Regions from separate parts of the Lysinibacillus canaveralius genome, predicted to be linked through region 3. Evidence: a T-box and tRNA genes for the amino acid it is inferred to sense, from the RefSeq annotation. Region 3 holds a T-box; the other regions hold tRNA genes.
What was found. The T-box of region 3 lies ahead of trpS (tryptophan--tRNA ligase). A T-box ahead of a tRNA ligase gene usually reads a tRNA of that ligase, here a tRNA-Trp.
Positions count from the first base shown of each region.

Region 1: it has a tRNA-Trp gene. The T-box ahead of trpS (tryptophan--tRNA ligase) is inferred to sense a tRNA for this amino acid. The anticodon was not compared.
Region 2: it has a tRNA-Trp gene. The T-box ahead of trpS (tryptophan--tRNA ligase) is inferred to sense a tRNA for this amino acid. The anticodon was not compared.

Region 1 covers NZ_CP154840.1:3,771,536-3,778,207, reverse strand. Annotated here, with positions in the region: rRNA gene AA0Y26_RS19180 (23S ribosomal RNA) at 1-1,017, shown strand, start outside; rRNA gene rrf (5S ribosomal RNA) at 1,143-1,258, shown strand; tRNA gene AA0Y26_RS19170 (tRNA-Asn) at 1,274-1,348, shown strand; tRNA gene AA0Y26_RS19165 (tRNA-Ser) at 1,357-1,448, shown strand; tRNA gene AA0Y26_RS19160 (tRNA-Glu) at 1,475-1,549, shown strand; tRNA gene AA0Y26_RS19155 (tRNA-Val) at 1,579-1,654, shown strand; tRNA gene AA0Y26_RS19150 (tRNA-Met) at 1,670-1,746, shown strand; tRNA gene AA0Y26_RS19145 (tRNA-Asp) at 1,750-1,825, shown strand; tRNA gene AA0Y26_RS19140 (tRNA-Phe) at 1,841-1,916, shown strand; tRNA gene AA0Y26_RS19135 (tRNA-Thr) at 1,929-2,004, shown strand; tRNA gene AA0Y26_RS19130 (tRNA-Tyr) at 2,008-2,091, shown strand; tRNA gene AA0Y26_RS19125 (tRNA-Trp) at 2,096-2,169, shown strand; tRNA gene AA0Y26_RS19120 (tRNA-His) at 2,209-2,284, shown strand; tRNA gene AA0Y26_RS19115 (tRNA-His) at 2,311-2,386, shown strand; tRNA gene AA0Y26_RS19110 (tRNA-Gln) at 2,419-2,493, shown strand; tRNA gene AA0Y26_RS19105 (tRNA-Gly) at 2,497-2,571, shown strand; tRNA gene AA0Y26_RS19100 (tRNA-Cys) at 2,585-2,658, shown strand; tRNA gene AA0Y26_RS19095 (tRNA-Gly) at 2,704-2,778, shown strand; tRNA gene AA0Y26_RS19090 (tRNA-Leu) at 2,785-2,866, shown strand; gene AA0Y26_RS19085 (formate/nitrite transporter family protein) at 3,138-3,938, opposite strand; gene AA0Y26_RS19080 (alkaline phosphatase family protein) at 4,580-6,148, shown strand; gene AA0Y26_RS19075 (ABC transporter permease) at 6,484-6,672, opposite strand, start outside.
Region 2 covers NZ_CP154840.1:152,525-158,772, reverse strand. Annotated here, with positions in the region: gene AA0Y26_RS00850 (CynX/NimT family MFS transporter) at 1-719, shown strand, start outside; gene AA0Y26_RS00845 (restriction endonuclease) at 779-1,333, shown strand; gene AA0Y26_RS00840 (hypothetical protein) at 1,560-2,426, shown strand; tRNA gene AA0Y26_RS00835 (tRNA-Glu) at 2,603-2,674, opposite strand; tRNA gene AA0Y26_RS00830 (tRNA-Ile) at 2,766-2,842, opposite strand; tRNA gene AA0Y26_RS00825 (tRNA-Gly) at 2,855-2,928, opposite strand; tRNA gene AA0Y26_RS00820 (tRNA-Phe) at 2,937-3,012, opposite strand; tRNA gene AA0Y26_RS00815 (tRNA-Asp) at 3,024-3,099, opposite strand; tRNA gene AA0Y26_RS00810 (tRNA-Met) at 3,103-3,177, opposite strand; tRNA gene AA0Y26_RS00805 (tRNA-Ser) at 3,231-3,323, opposite strand; tRNA gene AA0Y26_RS00800 (tRNA-Met) at 3,417-3,490, opposite strand; tRNA gene AA0Y26_RS00795 (tRNA-Ala) at 3,511-3,586, opposite strand; tRNA gene AA0Y26_RS00790 (tRNA-Pro) at 3,614-3,690, opposite strand; tRNA gene AA0Y26_RS00785 (tRNA-Arg) at 3,700-3,776, opposite strand; tRNA gene AA0Y26_RS00780 (tRNA-Lys) at 3,890-3,962, opposite strand; tRNA gene AA0Y26_RS00775 (tRNA-Gln) at 3,971-4,045, opposite strand; tRNA gene AA0Y26_RS00770 (tRNA-His) at 4,079-4,154, opposite strand; tRNA gene AA0Y26_RS00765 (tRNA-Trp) at 4,192-4,265, opposite strand; tRNA gene AA0Y26_RS00760 (tRNA-Tyr) at 4,273-4,356, opposite strand; tRNA gene AA0Y26_RS00755 (tRNA-Val) at 4,372-4,447, opposite strand; rRNA gene rrf (5S ribosomal RNA) at 4,459-4,574, opposite strand; rRNA gene AA0Y26_RS00745 (23S ribosomal RNA) at 4,714-6,248, opposite strand, start outside.
Region 3 covers NZ_CP154840.1:631,897-638,568, reverse strand. Annotated here, with positions in the region: gene mecA (adaptor protein MecA) at 1-346, opposite strand, end outside; gene spxA (transcriptional regulator SpxA) at 837-1,235, opposite strand; T-box leader at 1,675-1,886, shown strand; gene trpS (tryptophan--tRNA ligase) at 1,934-2,923, shown strand; gene fabF (beta-ketoacyl-ACP synthase II) at 3,257-4,492, opposite strand; gene AA0Y26_RS03030 (beta-ketoacyl-ACP synthase III) at 4,509-5,444, opposite strand; gene AA0Y26_RS03025 (YjzD family protein) at 5,651-5,842, shown strand; gene AA0Y26_RS03020 (catalase) at 5,986-6,672, opposite strand, start outside.

The DNA.
Region 1 (6,672 bases), 1.4 Mb from region 3:
GAATTGAAGCCCCAGTAAACGGCGGCCGTAACTATAACGGTCCTAAGGTAGCGAAATTCCTTGTCGGGTAAGTTCCGACCCGCACGAAAGGCGTAACGATCTGGGCACTGTCTCAACGAGAGACTCGGTGAAATTATAGTACCTGTGAAGATGCAGGTTACCCGCGACAGGACGGAAAGACCCCGTGGAGCTTTACTGTAGTTTGATATTGAATTTTGGTACAACTTGTACAGGATAGGTAGGAGCCAGAGAGCCCGGAGCGCCAGCTTCGGAGGAGGCGTCGGTGGGATACTACCCTGGTTGTATTGAAATTCTAACCCATGCCCCTCATCGGGGCAGGAGACAGTGTCAGACGGACAGTTTGACTGGGGCGGTCGCCTCCTAAAAGGTAACGGAGGCGCCCAAAGGTTCCCTCAGAATGGTTGGAAATCATTCGTAGAGTGTAAAGGCACAAGGGAGCTTGACTGCGAGACCTACAAGTCGAGCAGGGTCGAAAGACGGGCTTAGTGATCCGGTGGTTCCGCATGGAAGGGCCATCGCTCAACGGATAAAAGCTACCCCGGGGATAACAGGCTTATCTCCCCCAAGAGTCCACATCGACGGGGAGGTTTGGCACCTCGATGTCGGCTCATCGCATCCTGGGGCTGTAGTCGGTCCCAAGGGTTGGGCTGTTCGCCCATTAAAGCGGTACGCGAGCTGGGTTCAGAACGTCGTGAGACAGTTCGGTCCCTATCCGTCGTGGGCGTAGGAAATTTGAGAGGAGCTGTCCTTAGTACGAGAGGACCGGGATGGACATACCGCTGGTGTACCAGTTGTTCTGCCAAGGGCATCGCTGGGTAGCTATGTATGGACGGGATAAGTGCTGAAAGCATCTAAGCATGAAGCCCCCCTCAAGATGAGATTTCCCATTACGCAAGTAAGTAAGACCCCTGAAAGACGATCAGGTAGATAGGTTCGAGGTGGAAGTATGGCGACATATGGAGCTGACGAATACTAATCGGTCGAGGACTTAACCAAATTTTGTGTGCTGCACAATGAAACGTTTATCCAGTTTTGAAAGAACAAGAAAAACTGTGGATTTTTAATAAAAAACACTTGAAATTAGCATAGAATATGCTATAATAAATCTTGTCTTTTAAGAGTCTAGTGATGATGGCAGAGAGGTCACACCCGTTCCCATACCGAACACGGAAGTTAAGCTCTCTAGCGCCGATGGTAGTTGGGGGCTTCCCCCTGTGAGAGTAGGACATCGCTAGGCTTCCAATAAAAATATTCCGAAGTAGCTCAGTGGTAGAGCAACCGGCTGTTAACCGGTTGGTCGTAGGTTCGAGTCCTACCTTCGGAGCCATTCTTCTTGGAGAGTTGTCCGAGAGGCCGAAGGAGCACGATTGGAAATCGTGTAGGCGGGTAACACTGTCTCAAGGGTTCAAATCCCTTACTCTCCGCCAGATTATATTTAGAGACGTTTTACATTGGCCCGTTGGTCAAGTGGTTAAGACACCGCCCTTTCACGGCGGTAACACGGGTTCGAATCCCGTACGGGTCACCACTTATTAAAATCATAAGAAATAACCAGATGGAGGATTAGCTCAGCTGGGAGAGCACCTGCCTTACAAGCAGGGGGTCGGCGGTTCGAGCCCGTCATCCTCCACCATCTTAATAACATTGTCGCGGGGTGGAGCAGTTCGGTAGCTCGTCGGGCTCATAACCCGAAGGTCACAGGTTCAAATCCTGTCCCCGCAACCAAATGGTCCCGTGGTGTAGCGGTTAACATGCCTGCCTGTCACGCAGGAGATCGCCGGTTCGATCCCGGTCGGGACCGCCATTCTTTATAAAATATGGGTCAGTAGCTCAGTTGGTAGAGCATTAGATTGAAGCTCTAAGTGTCGGCGGTTCGATTCCGTCCTGACCCACCATATTTCCAAAATGCCGGTGTAGCTCAGTTGGTAGAGCAACTGACTTGTAATCAGTAGGTCGTGGGTTCGACTCCTATCGCCGGCACCATTTGGAGGGGTAGCGAAGTGGCTAAACGCGGCGGACTGTAAATCCGCTCCTTAGGGTTCGGCGGTTCGAATCCGTCCCCCTCCACCATTTTAGGGGCATAGTTCAACGGTAGAATAGAGGTCTCCAAAACCTTTGGTGTGGGTTCGATTCCTACTGCCCCTGCCAGTTTTTTTATTTCATGAATTTTACTTAAACAATACAATGGCGATTGTGGCGAAGTGGTTAACGCACCGGATTGTGGTTCCGGCATTCGTGGGTTCGATTCCCATCAGTCGCCCCATCCTTTTAAGTAAATTCCTTATAATGGCGGTTGTGGCGAAGTGGTTAACGCACCGGATTGTGGTTCCGGCATTCGTGGGTTCGATTCCCATCAGTCGCCCCATTACTTTTTAAATAACTTGCATATTATATTATTGGGGTATAGCCAAGCGGTAAGGCAACGGATTTTGATTCCGTCATGCCTAGGTTCGAATCCTAGTACCCCAGCCATTTGCGGAAGTAGTTCAGTGGTAGAACACCACCTTGCCAAGGTGGGGGTCGCGAGTTCGAACCTCGTCTTCCGCTCCAATATTCTTTTTACGGCGGCTTAGCCAAGTGGTAAGGCACAGGTCTGCAACACCTTTATCACCGGTTCAAATCCGGTAGCCGCCTCCAGATTTTTTTGATCGGACATCCGGTTTTTTTTTATCTTAATAATTTGCGGAAGTAGTTCAGTGGTAGAACACCACCTTGCCAAGGTGGGGGTCGCGAGTTCGAACCTCGTCTTCCGCTCCAATCCATGCCGGTGTGGCGGAATTGGCAGACGCGCACGACTCAAAATCGTGTTCCTTCTGGAGTGTCGGTTCGACCCCGACCACCGGTATCTTAACTAACGAGAAACATGGTTATAGTAAACTTCACAGTATATTCTGTGGAGTTTTTTTTATTTTTCTTTTGCACGACAGAATAATTAAGAATCGTGTGCACTGAACCGAGGAAGAAGCATTAGAAATTCAATTATATAAGGGAAGGCAAAGCAAAGGACTACTCCAACTTTAGTAAGCAAAAATTGAAGTAGCCCTAAGAGAACCAGCCTATTATCGTAGCGTCAATTTAAAATAATAGGGTTTTCTAAATATTTATATGTCAGTTTCCTAAGAATTCTTAGGAAGTTTCTGAACTTGATTATCTTGTTTCTGATAAACATAAAAATACAACAATCCAACAAAAAGGGCCCCGCCTACAACATTGCCTAGGAAGGCTGGAATGATGTTTTCAATAAGATCAATCCAATTAAGCTGTCCTGCAAAAATCGCTGCTGGTATCACAAACATATTGGCAACAACGTGTTGGAAGCCAATCGCGACAAAGGCCATGACTGGGAACCAAATGCCGGCAATTTTCCCGATAAAATCATCTGCTCCATAAGCCAGCCAAATTGCTAGACATACAAGCCAGTTACAACCAATCGCTGATATAAAGGTTTGTAGGAAGGTTTCATCTACTTTTGAATGTGCCACTGCCACCGTTTTATCCAAATATGGGCCTGTTTCAGTTAAACCCACCACATGACCAAAGAAATATGCTACAAAAAGAGCTCCAACTAGATTTGCTAAAGTGACCCAAAACCAATTATGTACGAGATTCCCTAGAGATATTTTCTTTGCATAAAACGCCATGGATACCGACATTATATTTCCTGTAATCAATTCTGCCCCAGCAAGGACAATTAAAATAAGCCCAATTGGGAATACGGCACCTCCGATTAAGTTAGCAAGACTCCCCCATTCCGCTGGCAAATTACCTATGACACGAATATCTAGTAAATAACCCAATGAAATAAATGCTCCCCCTAAAAATCCAAGCAGCAACAAATGGGGAAAAGGAAGTTTTGTCTTTGTCACCCCTGCTTCTATCGTTATCTCTGCAATTTTTTGTGGTTTATGAAATGCCATAACCATTCTCCTCCTAGCTGTCATTAAAAAAAGGTAGCACCTTAAAAACCTTTTAATTAAAAGGTTTTTGAGATGCTACCTAACGTCTTTGCACTCGATACAAAGAAATCAATCATCATAATTTATACTTAAATAAAATCATATAAAAGCAAAAAAGCAGGTCTTACCTAATCACCATTTTATGTTTTCACCAGGTTCTATTTTAACGTATAACAGCATTTAGTACAAGATTTGATTTTAGATAATCTTTTCTTCGGTAGTTTTAAATTCCTTTTTAACCGGCTCTTGTATCTGTTGTGTTTCTTCTTTAAATGGTTGATTTAATATCTGACCTAAATAATGTCTCCCGACACCAAGGGCTAATACTCTCGCATAAAAATTAAGAGTAATGTGAAGTGAAAAACGATAGCAATGTATTAAAATTTTGATATTAGACGGTTTTAGTACCGCTCAAAATCGAGTTCCTTCTAGATTGTCGATTCGACCCTGATTAATGGTATCAAAGTGCCAAGGGATCCTTGATTATTCAGGGGTTCTTTTTTCTTTTCGTAAATAATGGCAAAAGATTTTACCTTCACGAAAGCATGTATTCATTTGTAATCACCATACTACTACTGATGAATGGAAGATAGGTGACTATAATGAAAAGAAAAATACTTATTGCTTTTATTTTAGTTATTATTATTTGTGGAGGACTTGCTCTCGCTATTTCCATGTCGCCGACTAAAAAGTTAAATAGCGTTCCCATTACAACGCAGCAAAAACCGGTTGTTTTGGTCACAGTGGATTCGTTAATGACTGAGCCCCTACAAAAGGCAATTCAGGAGGGAAGGGCTCCTGCTTTCTCGTTTTTAATGAAAAATGGAGATTTTTATCCAGAATTTATTAGCTCTTATCCGACGATGTCTGTAACTATTGATAGCACCTTGTTAACGGGAACTTATACAAATGGTCATAAGATTCCGGGCTTGATTTGGTTTAAAGAGGATGAGGATCGCATGGTCAGCTATGGAAGCGGTATAAGGGAAATGTGGGACAACGGTATAAAGAATGTAGCAGCCGATAGTGTGATTCGCCTTAATGAATCGCATCTAAGTAAGGATGTGCAGACGATTCACGAAGAGCTGGCAAACGCTCAATTGCAATCGGCGTCCATTAATGGCCTATTATACCGGGGAAGCACTCAGCATGAATTACATGTACCGAAGCTGCTCTCTTTTGCAAAGCTATTGCCGAAGGAGATAAAGGTGAATGGACCAGTGCTATTGTCACTTGGTGCGTTATCTCAATATAATCCAGAGAACGATCGGTATAAATTCAGCTGGAAGCGAATGGGTGTCAATAATGATTTCACAGTAAATGAGCTAAAGTATATACTCGAGCAAAATAAGCTTCCGATGTTTACCCTAGCTTATTTTCCTGATGCCGATGCCTCTATACACAAAAATGGTCCTAAAGATACAAAAGGAATTGAGAAGGCAGATCAAGGCCTTCAAGAGCTATTCAATCATTTTGAATCGTGGGAGGAAGCCATTCAGGAAGTAACATGGATTGTCCTAGGTGATAGCGGTCAATCATCGGTAAAGGAAGAGAAGGAGACAGCTTTAATTGATTTAAATGATGTGTTGAAGGACTATACGTTTTGGGAGAACGGAAAAGAGAATGCAGAGCTGGCTATTGCCATTAATGAGAGGATGGCATATATCTATCTGCATGATGAGCAAATTCCATTTTCTGAAGTATTAGATATTTTAAAAAAGGATGAACGAATTGGTTTTATTGCCTGGAGTGATCAGCAAATTAATTATGTTGTGAAACCAAAGGGAGAAGAACAATTTACATTTTCACCAAACGGGCCGACTATCGATGAGTACGGCCAATCATGGCATTTGGATGGTGATTTGTCTCTTTTGGATGTAAAGAAGGATGAACAGGGAGCCCTGTATTATCATACGTACCCTGATGCGCTTGCAAGGCTGCATGGAGCACTTCATTCACAAGAAGGAAAGGTAATTATCGTAGATGCAAAGCCTTCTTACGAGTTTATAGAAAAACATAGTCATGATCATGCGGGCGGTGGTGCGCATGGCTCTCTCCATCGTGTGGATTCTGTGGTTCCGCTCATTGTTACGGGCGAAATAGAGAAACCGCCATCAAACCGGCTTGTAGATGTGAAGAAATGGGTTTTAGACTTGATGGGCGGCTCTTAAATAAGAGCCACCTCAGCCAGTTGACAAACGCTTTCATCCAGCATTGCTTGCTTCGCTCGTTCCCTCATGAACTTAGGTTCTATTCGCGTCTTCGCTCGTTGATACTCCTTGTCTGGCAAGTGTTTTCAAGACAGGCTGGGTAAAAACGCCTTTTTATTAAAGTTTCTTAGAAGACATGAAGACAAAGTCATGAAACGATTTTGTCTTCACTCCGAGGCGGCTCTTGAATAAGAGTCGCCTTTTTTGGAGAAAAGATGATACAGTCCAAAGAGGAGGGAACATTTCATCAGAGCTTAACTATGAGGAAGGGGCAGCCATATCGCCTTTCACTGCAATTACGCCCAATTTTTCCTTTTGTAAAAAATAGCCCCCATTAAAGAGCAAAGTAGACAAATACCAGCTAGCATGCCAATTTCAAAGTTATATTCATGTAACGCCTCTCCATTAAAAGTTCCCTGTAAAAGATCGACTACATAGGTGAGGGGCAGAAATTTGGAGATAGATAATAAGGTATCCGAAAACAT
Region 2 (6,248 bases), 480 kb from region 3:
ATCCCGTTGCATCAGGATCTAGCTGGCAGATTGCTTTAGCGTTAGCTCTTGTGGTTACAGTAGCTGCTCTCTTCTTTTGGATTCCTCAGCTGCGCGGAGAAAAGGTAACATTAGGAGAAGGCGCTTCAAATAGTAAGGGATGGTCTTCTCTCATCCGTTCTCCTATTGCGATTGCCGTCATGCTGGCAATGGGGCTGCAGTCCTTTATTTTCTATACAACAGCAGCATGGATTCCAGAAATCTATATCGCACAGGGAATTGATGCAAACAAAGCAGGCTGGCTTGTCTCGGTATTACAGTTTGCCCAAATTCCAATGACTTTCCTGACACCAATAATCGCTGGGAAAATGACCAACCAACGACCTATTGTGGTCATATTCACTATCTTTTACTTAATCGGCTTTACAGGCGTGCTTATGGAATGGACCGAATATGCGTTCATCTGGATGATCTGCCTAGGCTTTGCCGGCGGTTCTTCTTTCAGCCTTGCTATGATGTTCTTTACACTGCGGACAAACACAGCCTATGCAGCTGCGGAACTCTCTGGCTTCGCTCAGTCGATTGGTTATCTACTGGCCGCAATTGGTCCGATTGGCTTTGGATTAATCAAGGATATGACGGGTGATTGGTTCATACCGAACTTTATTTTTATTATAATTGCCATTTCTTTGTTCTTTTCGGCATATATTGCAGGGAATAACCGAATAATCGACAATTGATGCAAACATACGTACTTATTTTATGATATAATTGCGTATTATATCTAAAGGAGAAAAGTATGTTTCGGAAACGTCGAAGAAAGAGAAAAAAACGCACTCCATACTTGCAGTTGCTACTAATTTTGATTGCAGGAGGTATTGGCTGGTACTATATTAGAACCCTTGAAGGGATTGCTGGCGGAATTGGCGTCTATGTATTTATAGGAATTGCCTTTAAGTTCTGGCAGTATTGGCGGGAGTCTGCACGCCTTCGAAAAGCTGATATTGCCGAGGTCGATCGAATGTCAGGCGAGGAGTTTGAACGTTTCCTAGGTGAATTATTTAAACGTCGCGGCTTTAAAGTATCCTATACTGCGGCAAGCGGGGATTATGGGGCCGATCTCATTTTAAAAGATGGGCATGATGTAATTGCTGTGCAGGCAAAACGTTATTCTAGCTCGGTCGGTGTGAAAGCTGTGCAGGAGATCATCGGTGCTGTCAAGATGTATGATGCTACAGAAGCATGGGTTGTAACCAACAGCTATTTCACAAAACAAGCGATTAAGCTGGCGGATATCAACGATGTGTACTTGGTGGACCGAAAAGAATTAATTGATATGATTTTGGATAAATAGCTCTCCTATAGGAGGGCTATTTTTTTGGGGGTTTCAGAGTATATGGAAAATCTTATTTGCTTTGACAGCCCTTTTTGTAAGAGGTACAGATAATATCCACGGGGAGAATTCTATTTTTATGTAATATTTCTCAATAAGTAAGCACAGAAAGCTAGAATTTATCTCATCGTGTATTACCATTTCCATTCATAGAAATACTAAATGAAAACCTTCAAGGAGGATTTCGATGCCATACTTACAGACGCGAATGGACTATGCCATAACACTTTTTCAAACAGCAGAATATGAAGAAGCCAAGATCTTATTTGGCCGGCTTTTAAAATTATGTAAAAAAGAATCACAGCTAGAACATATAAGACCTTGCCTGTACCGGCTTGCATGTATTGCCTACATACGCGGAGAAATACAGAATTTCCATGAGATATTTACAAGTTACCAAGCACATAGGCAGCAGGAAGCGGACACTAATCGGGACGTAGAGTATCACGTACTGTTAGGGATTGAAAAATTGTCGCGTCAGTATTATGAAGAGGCAATTACTGCATTCACCTATGCGCTGCCGCTTGCAGAGGAAAGAAAGCTGACAGAGCATAAAATTACGACTCTCCTCTATATTCAAAGGTGTCATATTCTTCTTGGTCAATCACAGCTCTCCCTTAAAATAAGTGATGAGCTTTGGACAACCTGTCGGGAGGAAATCCAATCAAATATCGGTCATTTTTTCCATTACTTGTTAAATCGTGCAGATACACTTTACGCCTTGGAATACCTAGAAGAAATGACTGAGCTGCTTGAAGCCTGCGAAGCTTATGAAGATTTTCAGATTATGCCAAAAGAATATGCTAAAACTCTTTTAACACGTGCCAAGTTCCATATGACCAACAAAGATTCCCGTCCTGCGATGCTGGCTTTAGAAAAGGCAGTAAAAATTGTTGAAGGACAAGAAGATATCAATTTACGCAGCGAAGTATACGAAATGTTGATTGATCATTATGAGCGCCGTGGTAAAACAAAGCAGGCACTACGTTATACTAAAAAACAGGTGGCACTTCATAAAAAGGCCAGAAGAAATACAATAACCTTCGACGGATGAAGATTTCCAACATAAAGAGAGGGCCATTATGCGTGTTACGTCTAGTTGGGAGATATTATGTGTCTTTTGGAGAATAAAAAATATGCTTTCTTTTAGACTAGCACAAGGACTAGCCTTCAATTTTATTTCATGGAAATAATAAAAAAGTATGCAGCTTATCGCTGCATACTTTAGGATGACCCGTACGGGATTCGAACCCGTGTTACCGCCGTGAAAGGGCGGTGTCTTAACCACTTGACCAACGGGCCATAGCTGTGAAGATAACATTCTGTAACATAAGGCCAACCGGTTAACAGCCGATTGTTCTACCACTGAGTTACTTCGGAATAATATTATATATGGTGGGCCTAAATGGACTCGAACCATCGACCTCACGCTTATCAGGCGTGCGCTCTAACCAGCTGAGCTATAGGCCCATTACATATAAATGGAGCGGGTGATGGGAATCGAACCCACGACATCAGCTTGGAAGGCTGAGGTTTTACCATTAAACTACACCCGCAGATGAAATGGTGGGTCAGGACGGAATCGAACCGCCGACACTTAGAGCTTCAATCTAATGCTCTACCAACTGAGCTACTGACCCTTTATCAAAAATGGCGGTCCCGACCGGGATCGAACCGGCGATCTCCTGCGTGACAGGCAGGCATGTTAACCGCTACACCACGGGACCATTTGGTTGCGGGGGCCGGATTTGAACCAACGACCTTCGGGTTATGAGCCCGACGAGCTACCACTGCTCCACCCCGCGATAATATTATTTTGCTGAAGTATGTATATATTGTACCATTTCTACTTAAAAAATGGCGGAGGAAGAGGGATTCGAACCCCCGCGCGGTTTAACCCGCCTGTCGGTTTTCAAGACCGATCCCTTCAGCCGGACTTGGGTATTCCTCCGTTTAAATATTTACCTGCTAAGCCTTATAAGAAGACTTTGAGCTGTGTAACTAGACGTTTTTAGCCGTCTGAGGTCACAAAAGCTCTTTAAGATGGCGGCAGAGGGGATCGAACCCCCGACCTTACGGGTATGAACCGTACGCTCTAGCCAGCTGAGCTACGCCGCCAGGATCTTTAATTATATGGTTGGTGGAGCCTAGCGGGATCGAACCGCTGACCTCCTGCGTGCAAGGCAGGCGCTCTCCCAGCTGAGCTAAGGCCCCATATATTTTCAGTCATATAAATTTGGATGGTCGGGAAGACAGGATTCGAACCTGCGACCCCTTGGTCCCAAACCAAGTGCTCTACCAAGCTGAGCTACTTCCCGTACATTCATTGGCGCGCCCGACAGGAGTCGAACCCATAACCTTCTGATCCGTAGTCAGACGCTCTATCCAATTGAGCTACGGGCGCTAATTTGTAATATGAATGGTCCCAGAATAAACGAATTGGTAAGGTAGTCACCTACCTCAGGATTGTAAATCCTGTGCGTCGCTATTTTCCCTAAACCGATATATACAAAGTGATGAGCCATGAAGGACTCGAACCTTCGACCCTCTGATTAAAAGTCAGATGCTCTACCAACTGAGCTAATGGCTCATAAAAAATGGCTGGGGTACTAGGATTCGAACCTAGGCATGACGGAATCAAAATCCGTTGCCTTACCGCTTGGCTATACCCCAAAATATACTATAGAACCTACTGTTTAAAATGAATGGGGCGACTGATGGGAATCGAACCCACGAATGCCGGAACCACAATCCGGTGCGTTAACCACTTCGCCACAATCGCCACTATATTATGTAAGTAAAAATCAAGAAATAAAAAATGGCAGGGGCAGTAGGAATCGAACCCACACCAAAGGTTTTGGAGACCTCTATTCTACCGTTGAACTATGCCCCTATCAAAATGGTGGAGGGGGACGGATTCGAACCGCCGAACCCGAAGGAGCGGATTTACAGTCCGCCGCGTTTAGCCACTTCGCTACCCCTCCGATATATAACATTTATGGTGGAGGATGACGGGCTCGAACCGCCGACCCCCTGCTTGTAAGGCAGGTGCTCTCCCAACTGAGCTAATCCTCCAAAAAAAATAAGCGAAGCGACGTCCTACTCTCGCAGGGGGAAGCCCCCAACTACCATCGGCGCTAGAGAGCTTAACTTCCGTGTTCGGTATGGGAACGGGTGTGGCCTCTCTGCCATCATCACTTCACTACTGCATGGATGCAATGGCTTCTGCGCTGCCACAGGATGTGGCGTTCTAGCAGAAGTTCCGCTGACTTCCGTGCTTCTTTGAAAGAAACTTATTCCTTCAAAACTGGATAAACGTTTCATTGTGCAGCACACAAAATTTGGTTAAGTCCTCGACCGATTAGTATTCGTCAGCTCCATATGTCGCCATACTTCCACCTCGAACCTATCTACCTGATCGTCTTTCAGGGGTCTTACTTACTTGCGTAATGGGAAATCTCATCTTGAGGGGGGCTTCATGCTTAGATGCTTTCAGCACTTATCCCGTCCATACATAGCTACCCAGCGATGCCCTTGGCAGAACAACTGGTACACCAGCGGTATGTCCATCCCGGTCCTCTCGTACTAAGGACAGCTCCTCTCAAATTTCCTACGCCCACGACGGATAGGGACCGAACTGTCTCACGACGTTCTGAACCCAGCTCGCGTACCGCTTTAATGGGCGAACAGCCCAACCCTTGGGACCGACTACAGCCCCAGGATGCGATGAGCCGACATCGAGGTGCCAAACCTCCCCGTCGATGTGGACTCTTGGGGGAGATAAGCCTGTTATCCCCGGGGTAGCTTTTATCCGTTGAGCGATGGCCCTTCCATGCGGAACCACCGGATCACTAAGCCCGTCTTTCGACCCTGCTCGACTTGTAGGTCTCGCAGTCAAGCTCCCTTGTGCCTTTACACTCTACGAATGATTTCCAACCATTCTGAGGGAACCTTTGGGCGCCTCCGTTACCTTTTAGGAGGCGACCGCCCCAGTCAAACTGTCCGTCTGACACTGTCTCCTGCCCCGATGAGGGGCATGGGTTAGAATTTCAATACAACCAGGGTAGTATCCCACCGACGCCTCCTCCGAAGCTGGCGCTCCGGGCTCTCTGGCTCCTACCTATCCTGTACAAGTTGTACCAAAATTCAATATCAAACTACAGTAAAGCTCCACGGGGTCTTTCCGTCCTGTCGCGGGTAACCTGCATCTTCACAGGTACTATAATTTCACCGAGTCTCTCGTTGAGACAGTGCCCAGATCGTTACGCCTTTCGTGCGGGTCGGAACTTACCCGACAAGGAATTTCGCTACCTTAGGACCGTTATAGTTACGGCCGCCGTTTACTGGGGCTTCAATTCACAGCTTCGCTTGCGCTAACCGCTCCTCTTAACCTTCCAGCACCGGGCAGGCGTCAGCCCCTATACGTCACCTTACGGTTTTGCAGAGACCTGTGTTTTTGCTAAACAGTCGCCTGGGCCTATTCACTGCGGCTCTCTCGGGCTTTCACCCTACCAGAGCACCCCTTCTCCCGAAGTTACGGGGTCATTTTGCCGAGTTCCTTAACGAGAGTTCTCTCGCACACCTTAGGATTCTCTCCTCGACTACCTGTGTCGGTTTGCGGTACGGGTACCTCCCACCTCGATAGAGGCTTTTCTTGGCAGTGTGAGATCAGGAACTTCGTCCATACGGACTCGTCATCACAGCTCAACGTTACAGTGTGCGGATTTGCCTACACACACGCCTTACTGCTTGAACAGAGACAACCAACGCTCTGCTTACCCTACCCTACTGCGTCCCCCCATTTCTCAAACGGTGGGGAGGTAGTACAGGAATATCAACCTGTTGTCCATCGCCTACGCCTGTCGGCCTCGGCTTA
Region 3 (6,672 bases):
TATCAAACGATTCAAAGATGACACTTTCCATTTCCCGTAATTGTGCTGCTACTTCTCGATTTTCGTCGAAGCTATCCATCATGGCTGTCGCCTCTTGATCAGGATGTAGGTTGGCACGTGTGACGATGACTTCAAGTCCCTGCTCGGAAGCGTTGATATGAATCCAGATTGGGCCATCCATATCAAAATAATCCTCTGTATTCACTTCACCGATTACATCCCAAAACAGTTCCTCGCCTTTTGAGCGGTTATACCAGATCTCCTCACGGCTATAGCCGCGATCTTCAATATCACTGTACGTAATAAATAACTTCAGTGTATTTTCATTAATGCGTTCGATGTCCATAAGACTTCAACTCCCTTCACAGTCATTCGTTGAAACACATGTAAACCAAGGTTACCTTACTATTTGTTTAAACCATCAAAAATCATACATGCTCTTTCCAACTTATGAACACTACAAACTTTCTATAAAGTTCCGAGAAGCAATTCGAACTCTATAACTCTATTGTATGATGTTCCTGCATAAAATGAAAAGGAAAAACACTATTCCCCATAAATAATTTGAATATTGAAATTGTATTGTACTACATGTATGAAACCAAGGGCAATTTTTCTGTCTCAAAGAGAAGCTAGCAAAGGCTTTGGTGTAATAGGCGGGAACAAGGAAATCCGCTTTCCTTTTCCTATATAAAAAGTCTCTTTTTTGATTCAGTAATCGTTATACTGGAAAGCAGCAACCGAACTAATCGCGCTGATTATTTAGTAACACGAGGCGATGAAAAGAAAAAAGATGCTACAAACTTTCTCACGTTGCAACATCTTTATAGGAGTATTTAATTTACCATTCGCTGTGCTTCCTGTAATTGGTAAGCACGCACTTTACGCGGTAAAAATCGGCGAATTTCATCTTCATTATATCCTACTTGCAGACGCTTTTCGTCTAGAATAATTGGACGACGGAGTAATCCAGGATGCTCTTGAATTAATTCATAAAGACGTTGCAATGTTAATGTTTCCACATCAACATTTAGTTTTTGGAAGACTTTAGAACGTGTCGAAATGATTTCTTCCGTACCGTCCTCCGTCATTCGAAGAATTTCTTTAATTTCGCTGATTGTTAAAGGCTCCGAAAAAATATTACGTTCTATATATGGAATCTCATGCTCTTCAAGCCAAGCTTTGGCTTTACGACATGATGTACAACTTGGCGAAGTAAATAATGTAACTTGCATGACTACACTTCCTTCCTAATTTATACTCAATCTATTAACGTCTTCTTACTTTAGAATTAATTTAATGTAAAACACTTTATTCATTATACAACAATCTTGGTCATTTGGATATAGAATGTCAATAAAATATGCATCTTTTAAGGTACATATTTATTCGACTTTTTTCTCGAAAAACCTTGATTTTACTACTTCTATTTTCTGTTTGTATTATTACAATACCCCTAAACTAAGGCATTAAAACGCCTGTAAAAAGCGCTTTATTCTCATTTATACGAAAATAAATGAGAATAATTCCCCATTTCCCTGCTTATAGCGAAAATGATGAAAAATATTACCGGCTCTGTTCTTACAAGTATGTTCTTTTCATGGAAAGCGTATACTAATCAAAAAAGGAATTGCTTTTTCTCTGTTGCATATAATATAATTTTAAAAATAAAATGTAAAAACAATGACGAAGAATAGTACATTTGAATGTCTTTTTCAGAGAGTCTGTGGTTGGTGAGAACAGATGGAGACGCAGATGGAATGGACTTCCGAGTTAGCTTGGGGAATTTTAGTATCCTTGCTCGTATCCTTCACGTTACGAAGAAGAGTGGCCCTTAATGGGCAAGCTGGGTGGTACCGCGGATTTAAACATCATTCGTCCCTTTTTATATGGGAAGCATGATGTTTTTTTACGTTTAAAGGAGGAATTTTTTATGTCAACTATTTTCTCAGGTGTCCAGCCGACAGGAACCATTACATTAGGAAACTACATCGGGGCAATCAAGCAATTCCCTGCATTGCAGGATGAAGGGCAGGCTATCTATTGTATCGTAGATCAGCATGCCATTACCGTACCGCAGGAGCGACTGGAACTACGTAAGAATATCCGCAGTTTAGCGGCTATGTACATTGCTGTAGGAATTGATCCAACGAAATCTATTTTATTTATCCAATCCGAAGTCCCAGCCCATGCCCAGGCCGGATGGATTTTACAATGTATCGCTTCTATCGGTGAATTAGAGCGAATGACGCAATTTAAGGATAAATCATCAGGTAAGGAGTCTGTATCAGCTGCGCTTCTTACGTACCCGCCGCTGATGGCTGCAGACATTCTTCTGTATAATACGGATATTGTACCGGTTGGAGATGATCAGAAGCAGCATATTGAATTAACACGTGACCTTGCTGAGCGCTTTAATAAACGCTATAACGATGTGCTGACGATTCCAGATATTCGTTTACCAAAGGAAGGGGCTCGTATCAAATCCTTGCAGGAACCAACGAAAAAAATGAGTAAATCAGATCCAAATACAAAAGCAACAATTCGTCTGCTAGATACACCGAAGGAAATCGAGAAGAAAATCAAATCAGCTGTTACAGATTCAGAAGGATTGGTAAAATATGATGTTGAAAACAAGCCAGGCGTTTCCAACCTTCTAACAATCGAGTCTGCCCTATCAGGTGCTTCTATTAATGAACTAGAAAAGAAGTATGAAGGTAAAGGCTACGGCGATTTTAAAGCCGGTGTCGCTGCTGCTGTTATTGAGCATTTGGCACCGATTCAAGAACGCTATTACGCCCTGATCGATTCGCCGGAGCTTGATTCGATTTTAGATGAGGGTGCTGCAAAAGCAAATGCTATCGCCTCTAAAACTCTTAAGAAGATGGAGAACGCGATGGGCCTAGGTCGTAAACGACGCTAAACAGAATAATAAGCGATCCAATGGCCAAATAAAGCTCTGTTGTATGCAGCAAAAAATTGAATACAGCAGACCATGAATAGCCAAGTGTCCGGTAATTTAAATATAAAATGCACTGTGTAATGGACGTTACACATAATCCGTAGCTCACAAGAAAGAGCACGTAACGAAACATCTCTCCATCCTTTCTATAAAAAAGTCACCTCTTTTTGGGTGGCTTTTTTCATGAAGCACAGCACGTCCGTTCTGCCCCCCTGGACTTCTTTCTCTTTGCTTGCCTGTCCTTTTTAGAACAGCCAAAAAGAAAAACCAGCAGCTACTGCTGCTGGTATTAGTTTATTCATATTTTTTAAATAATAGACTTGCATTATGTCCACCGAATCCAAGAGAGTTACTCATCGCATATGCAATGTCAACGTGACGTGCTTCATTTGGCACATAATCCAAATCACATTCTGGATCTGGTTCCTGCAAATTGATTGTTGGAGGCAAAATACCTTCTTTTAATGCCAGTACCGTGAAGATTGCTTCTACTCCACCAGCAGCCCCTAATAAATGTCCCGTCATTGACTTAGTTGAACTCATAGCCAATTTATAGGCATGTTCCCCGAACACCGATTTTACCGCTTGTGTCTCGAACAAATCATTGTAAGGCGTACTTGTACCGTGAGCATTAATATAATCTACTTGTGAAGGGTCTACATCTGCTGTTGATAATGCCATCGCCATCGCTCGTGCTGCTCCCTCGCCTTCTGGAGCAGGAGCAGTAATATGGTGGGCATCTCCTGTAGAGCCGTAGCCTAACACTTCACCATAAATAGTTGCACCACGTGCTAGCGCATGTTCCAATTCTTCAAGAATCAGTATTCCAGCTCCCTCTGAAATGATAAAGCCATCACGATTTTTATCAAACGGACGCGATGCCGTTGATGGGTCCGGATTTGTCGATAGAGCTGTATTTGCACAGAAGCCTGCTAACGCCATATTAACGATCGGCGCCTCTGCTCCCCCAGTTACCATTACATCTGCATCGCCGCGTTCGATCACTTTAAAAGCATCACCAATCGAATTTGTTCCAGAAGCACAGGCAGTCACCGAGCAGGAGTTAGGTCCCTTTGCACCAAGATAAATGGAAACCTGGCCAGACGCCATATCCGGAATTAGCATCGGAATGAAGAACGGACTTACACGGCGTGCCCCACGCTCTTGGAATGTCAGAAACTGCTGTTCATATGTTTCCATACCGCCAATACCCGAGCCGATCCATACACCTACCCGATGCGCATTTTCTTCATTAATCTCTAAGCCTGAATCTTTATGTGCCATCAGTGCAGCAGCAAGAGCATAATGAGTGAAACGGTCCATTTTTCGCGCTTCCTTCCGTTCTACGTACTGCTCTATATCAAAATCTTTTATTTCTGCCGCTACCTTGGCTGGAAACTTCTCCGAATCCACACGTGTCAACGGGCCGATCCCAGATTTCCCTTCCTTTATAGCAGACCATGTTTCTTCAGCCGTATTTCCTAAAGGCGTAACTGCCCCGATTCCTGTTACTACTACTCTACGTTTCATACATACTCCCCCTTCTTTATTTTCCCCATTTGATTGTGACAGCACCCCATGTTAAGCCGCCTCCGAAGCCGACTAGAACTAGAATGTCATCATCTTTTACCTTTCCTTGCTCCAGCTCTTCCATTAATGAAAGACCAATTGAGGCCGCCGACGTATTGCCGTATTTATGTACGGTTTTAGACATCTTCTCCTCTGGCAGGTCTAATCGCTCACGGGCAGCTTCCATAATACGAATATTTGCTTGGTGCGGAATTAAAAAATCACAATCCTCTTTATTAAGGCCTGCCTTTTGTAAAACGGATACAGCAGATTCTCCCATCTGACGTACAGCAAATTTGAATACTTCACGTCCATTCATCGAAATATGATGATTTTTATTCAAATATAAATGCTTGCCGCCGGAGCCATCCGCACCTAATTCATATGATAGAATCCCCCGTCCTTCCGATACTTTCGAAATGACAGCAGCACTTGCACCATCTCCGAATAATACAGCAGTATTGCGGTCTTCCCAATCCGTCAGCTTCGATAACTTTTCAACACCTACTACTAATATATATTCATAACTATTATTTTCCACGAATTGCTTTGCCGTGACAAGCCCATAAATAAAACCAGAGCATGCCGCCGCAATATCCATTGCAGCACATTGTATCCCAAAATGCTCAGTTATTTGACACGAAACACTTGGGAATGCCTGATCTGGAGATACTGTTGCTACTAAAATCAAGCCAAGCTGATCAGGTGTAATTCCTGCATTTTGCATTGCTTTCTCTGCAGCTTTTATTGCCATATGCGAAGTGTTTTCATCTGCCGCTGCAATGTGCCGCTCTTGGATTCCAGTTCTTGTACGAATCCATTCGTCTGTCGTATCAAGGACTTTTTCTAAATCCGTATTTGTCAGCACTTTTTCCGGTACATAACTTCCCAGTCCGATAATGCCTGCATTCATCCTAACATCCCCTTTATTTTTGACACTAACATTTAGTAGTTGGTCATAATTATAGCTCATAAAAAAATATTATACAACGTTAAATTTCAAAGGTTGTTCATGAAATGTTTGCAAAAGTTTATTTTTCTTTTCATAAAACGTATGGTATGATAATGGGTGTGTAATTAGATAATAAGATTCCATAAAGTTTGATAGAGGTGAAATTGATGCAATACATTATGACGTTTGTATGGTCATTACTACTAATTTCTATGTTGAACTACGTAGTAAGTTCAGTAATGAATGTACCATTCGAGTTCATGACTGGTGTAATCGTTTCTGTAGCATTCTCCGTAATTGTTTTACTTATCGCAGCGGTGATTCCGAACGACCCAGTAGAACATGCTGACCATCACTAATTAGAAGGCGCTCCAGTAAGGAGCGTTTTTTTATTGTTAAAATTTATTTTTGCTTCCTCCAACAGATATACTATTACAAAACAGAACAGGCTTGCCTGAAATTCTCTTTCAAGCAAGCCTGTTTACAGATTTGGAAATTATTATTATGGTTTACCGCTGCGGTCCCAGAAACGTGCTTCTGTTACCGCTTCAATATAAGCATCAATATTATTTTGTACGACTCCTGCACCTCGCACGTTTGCAAGCCCATCCAGAATATGACTTCCTTCATTTAATGAACCAACAGGCTTATAATGCAGAAAAGCTTCTTCTACAAAGTCAGGTGCTTCTTTAGCGAAGGTCGGTGTTTTCCCTTCTTTGCTTGCTACAAGGACAGCATCAAACAACACCGAATCTGCTGTTAGTAATGTGTGTTTGACCTCTAGCTCTGTCCCATCTTCACCTACAATCTTACCATGGTGGTCACTAATGATTTCAGGTATTGTTCCTTTGCTCTTTAACGTCTGCAGCCATATTGGGAGATCTTTTGAGAAGCCGTCAGCGGCGAGAACAGCGATTTTTCGAGTATCCGGCTTTTTCACTGTATTCATTTGACTTAATGCTGGTGATGTTTTATCAGTTAAAACCGGCTTGACAGATGGAACAGGAAGACCAAGGTTTTCTGCAACACCTTTTACCAAGTCATGGCTGACATTTGAGAACATTTCAAGCACCTGAATGCGTACGGACTCGGTTTCACATTTTCCAAGCTCGAAGCTGAGTGCATTGATCATATGCTCTTGCTCTACATCTGACATACTGTTCCAGAACATCGTTGCCTGCGTGAAATG